Linked DNA regions of Neobacillus sp. PS2-9. The protein of the gene in region 2 binds, or shares a complex with, the protein of the main gene of each other region. Links are inferred from orthologs where the notes say so. Each region holds a gene or a part of one and is shown on either strand. Other genes may lie near its edges.

What was found.
Region 1: rny (region 2) and pfkA share a complex: the UniProt entries of both Bacillus subtilis proteins name them as parts of the possible RNA degradosome complex. The link is inferred for Neobacillus sp. PS2-9 from one-to-one orthologs.

What each region holds. Positions count from the first base shown.
Region 1 is NZ_CP133269.1:1,395,648-1,398,535, forward strand. Bases 1-2,840 are described here. They hold pfkA (6-phosphofructokinase), read left to right. Parts: upstream 1-860; coding sequence 861-1,820; downstream 1,821-2,840. Other genes in these bases: accA (acetyl-CoA carboxylase carboxyl transferase subunit alpha), read left to right, coding at 1-577; pyk (pyruvate kinase), read left to right, coding at 1,862-2,840. Outside these bases: more of pyk, read left to right, coding at 2,841-2,888. UniProt on the Bacillus subtilis protein: Catalyzes the phosphorylation of D-fructose 6-phosphate to fructose 1,6-bisphosphate by ATP, the first committing step of glycolysis.
Region 2 is NZ_CP133269.1:3,512,398-3,515,312, reverse strand. Bases 6-2,872 are described here. They hold rny (ribonuclease Y), read left to right. Parts: upstream 6-592; coding sequence 593-2,152; downstream 2,153-2,872. Other genes in these bases: RCG25_RS17675 (TIGR00282 family metallophosphoesterase), read left to right, coding at 2,263-2,872; recA (recombinase RecA), read left to right, coding at 6-276. Outside these bases: more of recA, read left to right, coding at 1-5; more of RCG25_RS17675, read left to right, coding at 2,873-2,915. UniProt on the Bacillus subtilis protein: Endoribonuclease that initiates mRNA decay. Initiates the decay of all SAM-dependent riboswitches, such as yitJ riboswitch. Involved in processing of the gapA operon mRNA, it cleaves between cggR and gapA.

The DNA of each region.
Region 1 (2,888 bases), 2.1 Mb from region 2 along the record:
AGGATATCGAAAAGCACTTCGTCTCATGAAACAGGCTGATAAATTTAAACGGCCAATTATCTGTTTTATTGATACGAAGGGAGCATATCCAGGTAAGGCTGCAGAAGAACGTGGCCAAAGTGAAGCCATTGCACGAAATTTATTTGAAATGGCGGGTCTTAGAGTTCCTGTGATTTGTATTGTTATTGGAGAAGGCGGAAGTGGCGGTGCTCTTGCACTTGGAGTGGGTAACCGAATCTATATGCTGGAAAACTCTACCTACTCCGTTATTTCCCCAGAAGGAGCGGCAGCTATTCTATGGAAGGATGCATCCTTAGCTAAAAATGCTGCAGAAACAATGAAAATCACAGCTCCTGATTTGAAGGAACTGGGAGTAATCGATGATATTATCTCTGAAATTAAAGGCGGCGCACATAAGGATGTTAAACAGCAATCAGAAGAAATTGAAAAATGTCTGATGTCTTCACTTAAACAACTTCTTAAACTATCAGAGGATGAATTAATTGCCGACCGATATAACCGTTTTAGGACAATTGGCGAATACACAATAGTTAATGATTACATTGGTGCTAAATAAAAAATCGTGCTCCTAGGGGGCACGATTTTTTCACGTTCACATATTGTTCAAGGAAATTCCAATGATGACGCTTTCAATTGTGAATAAAACGCTTCCAGTTTACTAATTATTCCGTCTATTATATTTACTACTATGAATCGGTTGTTATGGTGATTTCTTCGTGTTATTTTATAAATATTCGTAGGTTTTATGTTAATAATAAAGGAAGTACATCCTGAGATAATTTAATGTTATTAACATTCGTATAATGAGGGTTTCTTAATCAATGATTGAGGTGATAGGTGTGAAAAGAATTGGGGTATTAACGAGCGGTGGAGATTCACCAGGAATGAATCCGGCCATCCGTGCCGTTGTGCGGAAAGCAATTTATCATAATGTAGAGGTTTACGGTATTTATGGCGGTTATGCAGGATTAATTTCTGGTAATATAAAGAAGCTTGAGCTAGGTTCTGTTGGTGATATCATTCATCGTGGCGGTACCATGCTGCATTCAGCGCGCTGTTTAGAATTTAAAACAAAAGAAGGACAGCAGCAAGGAATTGAACAAATGAAAGCTCTTGGAATTGAAGGGCTTGTAGTTATCGGTGGGGATGGTTCCTATCGTGGAGCAAAGGCATTAACAGAACAAGGTTTTCCTTGTGTTGGTGTACCCGGCACGATTGATAACGATATTCCAGGTACAGAGCTTACGATTGGCTTTGATACCGCCTTAAATACAGTAATCGATGCAGTAGACAAAATTCGTGATACCGCTACCTCTCATGAAAGAACGTTTGTAATCGAAGTAATGGGACGCGATGCGGGTGATATTGCTTTATGGGCGGGTCTTGCTGGTGGAGCAGAAACCATCTTAATTCCTGAAGAAAACTATGAAATGAATGAAATTGCCGAAAGACTTCGCAAAGGGCAAGAGCGTGGTAAAAAGCATAGTATCATCATTGTGGCTGAAGGAGTCTGCAGTGGAGTTGAATTCGCTAAGCAGCTGTCAGAAGCAACAAACTTTGATACAAGAGTTTCTGTGTTAGGCCATATCCAGCGTGGTGGTTCTCCAACTGCAGCTGACCGAGTACTTGCCAGCCGATTAGGTGCAAGGGCAGTAGAACTATTAATCGAAGGAAAAGGCGGCCGTGCAGTAGGTATTGAAAAGAATCAGCTTGTTGATTATGACATCATTGAAGCTTTAGGTAGAAAACATACATTAGATCTTGAACTGTTCAAGTTGTCCAAGGAATTATCAATTTAAAGAATAGCGTTTGTCTTTTCTAAAATGGGAGGAAATATAGCATGCTACGAAAAACAAAAATCGTTTGTACGATTGGTCCTGCTAGTGAAAGTGTTGAAAAGTTAACTCAATTAATAAATTCGGGGATGAACGTTGCTCGTTTGAACTTTTCTCACGGTGATTTTGAAGAGCATGGTGCTCGAATCAGAAATATTCGTGAAGCAGCAAAAGCAACGGGTAAAACAGTAGCGATTCTACTTGATACAAAAGGTCCGGAAATCCGCACAAACAATATGGTAAACGGTGCAATTGAGCTTAAGGCTGGAGAAAATGTGATTGTTTCTATGACAGAAGTCGAAGGAACAGCTGAGAAGTTCTCTGTTACATATCAAGGTTTAATTGAAGATGTACATGTTGGTTCAAAGATACTCTTAGATGACGGCTTAATCGGTCTTGAAGTAACGGAAGTGAATAAAGCCGCAAATGAAATCTATACAAAGATTTTAAACAGCGGAACATTAAAAAATAAAAAAGGTGTAAATGTTCCTGGTGTGTCAGTGAACCTTCCAGGAATCACTGAGAAGGATACTAAAGATATCATGTTCGGTATTGAACAAGGAATTGATTTCATCGCTGCTTCCTTCGTCCGCCGTGCAAAAGATGTCTTAGAAATCCGTCAACTTTTAGAGGAAAACAATGCAACACATATCCATATTATCCCTAAAATTGAAAACCAAGAAGGTGTTGACAACATCGATGAAATCCTTGAGATTTCTGATGGCTTGATGGTTGCACGTGGTGACCTTGGCGTGGAAATTCCTGCTGAAGAGGTTCCTCTTGTTCAAAAAATGTTAATTAAGAAATGTAATGCCCTTGGTAAACCAGTTATTACTGCAACACAAATGCTTGATTCCATGCAGCGTAATCCAAGACCTACGCGTGCAGAAGCTAGTGACGTAGCCAATGCTATTTTTGATGGTACTGACGCAATCATGCTTTCAGGTGAAACAGCTGCTGGTATTTATCCTGTAGAAGCAGTTCAGACTATGCATAATATTGCTTCAAGAGCGGAGCAGGCATTAGATCATA
Region 2 (2,915 bases):
GAAGTAGACATTATGTATGGAGAAGGTATTTCTAAAGAGGGCGAAATCATCGATTTAGGCTCCGAACTAGATATCGTTCAGAAGAGCGGTTCATGGTATTCCTATAATGATGAAAGACTAGGTCAGGGCCGTGAAAATGCTAAGCTTTTCTTAAAAGAAAACCCTGATGTCCGTCTTGAAATTCAACAAAAAATCCGTGAGCACTACGGCTTAGATGGTGAAAAGTTCGTGACGGAAGTTGAAGAAGAAGAGGAATTTAATTTACTAGATAATTAATAAAGCAAAGCCCCTTTTGGGTTTTGCTTTTTTGATAACATCTGTATTTTTATGAAAAGAAGTTAATAATAATTCACTTAGTACACTGTTCATTCTAGTATTAGTTGATGACGAATTCTAAATATTTAAAAAAGCCTAGTGGACTAAGCCTTGACAATGAATATTCACAGCTTTACAATTAACATGTATATTTTACATTTTTGGTAATATTACAATTTGAAAAGCCCTGGTGCTTGCTGTATGTTGAGTCTAAACAATGTACATGCCGACACTTAAAAAAATGTAACAAAAGTTCATAGCAAGAGGAGGTGTAACGATGGACCTAATTACTATCATCTCCATTTTGCTTGGCCTTATCGTCGGTGCCGTTGTTGGCTATTTTGTTCATAAATCCATTGCTGAAGCAAAAGTAGCTGGTGCAAAGAATGCTGCTGAGCAGATTCTTGAAGATGCTAAACGTGATGCTGATTCATTGAAAAAAGAAGCTTTGCTGGAAGCAAAGGATGAAATTCACAAGCTTCGAACAGAAGCAGAGCGTGAGGTTCGTGAACGAAGAAATGAAATGCAAAAACAAGAAAACCGTTTACTGCAAAGAGAAGAGAATTTAGATCGAAAAGAGGAAACGTTAAACAAGCGTGAAAATCTTTTAGAAAAGAAGGATGATTCTCTAAACCAAAGACAACAGCATATTGAAGAGATGGAAAGCAAAGTGGACGAGTTGGTAAGAACACAACAAACTGAACTCGAACGGATTTCGAGCTTAACTCGTGAGGAAGCTAAAGCGATCATTATTGACAAGATGGAGCAGGAACTTGTCTACGACACTGCAATAATGATTAAGGAAAGCGAAAATCGTGCAAAAGAGGAAGCTGATAAGAAAGCGAAGGAAATTCTTTCGCTAGCAATCCAACGTTGCGCTGCTGACCATGTTGCGGAGACGACTGTATCAGTCGTTAACCTTCCAAATGACGAAATGAAGGGCCGGATTATTGGCCGTGAAGGACGAAATATCCGTACACTTGAAACATTAACGGGAATTGATTTGATTATTGATGATACTCCTGAAGCTGTTATTCTATCAGGCTTTGATCCTATTCGTCGAGAGACAGCCCGCTTAGCACTAGAAAAACTAGTTCAAGATGGCCGAATCCATCCTGCACGTATTGAGGAAATGGTAGAAAAATCTCGTCGCGAAGTGGATGAGTATATTCGTGAAGTCGGTGAGCAGACCACTTTTGAAGTGGGTGTGCATGGACTCCATCCAGATCTTATTAAAATTCTTGGTCGCTTAAAGTTCCGTACAAGCTACGGTCAAAACGTATTAAAGCATTCAATGGAAGTGGCACAGCTTTCTGGTTTACTTGCTGCTGAGCTTGGACAAGATGAAACTCTAGCTCGTCGTGCAGGATTGCTTCACGATATTGGTAAAGCAATTGACCATGAAGTGGAAGGTAGCCATGTAGAAATTGGGGTTGAACTGGCAACCAAATACAAAGAACATCCAGTTGTTATTAACAGTATTGCGTCACACCATGGTGATACAGAGCCAACATCCATTATCGCCGTATTGGTTGCCGCTGCAGATGCATTGTCAGCTGCTAGACCAGGTGCTCGTAGTGAAACTCTTGAAAACTATATCCGCCGCCTAGAGAAGCTGGAGGAGATTTCTGAATCCTATGAGGGAGTTGAGAAATCCTTTGCGATACAGGCTGGTCGTGAAGTACGTATTATTGTAAGACCAGATGCAGTTGATGATCTTGCTGCTCATCGATTAGCACGAGATATTCGTAAGCGAATTGAAGAAGAGCTAGATTACCCTGGCCATATTAAAGTCACAGTTATTCGTGAAACACGAGCTGTAGAATACGCAAAATAAAGCGGTGCATTTGCACCGCTTTATTTATTGGGTAAAACTGGTGATTAAATTATTTTTGATTGTGATACAATTGAAACAACTACAATTACTTATTGACGAAAGGAAAAATAATGAATTTACTTTTTATCGGAGATGTGGTCGGCTCACCAGGTCGGGACATGGTTAAGGAATATTTACCAAAACTAAAAGAGAAATTCCGGCCTACCTTTACCATTATTAATGGGGAAAATGCTGCCGGAGGCAAGGGGATTACAGAAAAAATCTATCGTGAATTTTTAGGGTATGGCGCACAGGCAGTTACGCTTGGTAACCATGCTTGGGATAATCGAGAAATTTTTGAGTTTATCGGTTCAGCAAAAAATATGGTAAGGCCAGCGAATTTTCCAGAAGGTACACCGGGGCAAGGGATGGCATTTTTTAAAGTTAATGAGTTTGAGATTGCAGTCATTAACCTCCAAGGAAGAACCTTTATGGCACCATTAGATTGTCCCTTTAAAAAAGCTGATGAGTTAGTTGAAAAAGCAAGGGAAAGAACCCCATTTATCTTTGTTGATTTCCATGCAGAAGTGACGAGTGAAAAACAAGCCATGGGGTGGTACTTAGATGGAAGAGTATCAGCAGTTGTTGGAACTCACACACACGTCCAAACAGCTGATAGCCGTATTCTGCCTGCTGGGACTGGGTATCTATCAGATGTGGGCATGACAGGCCCGTACGATGGCATATTAGGTGTTGAAAGAGATGCAGTCCTTAAAAGGTTCCT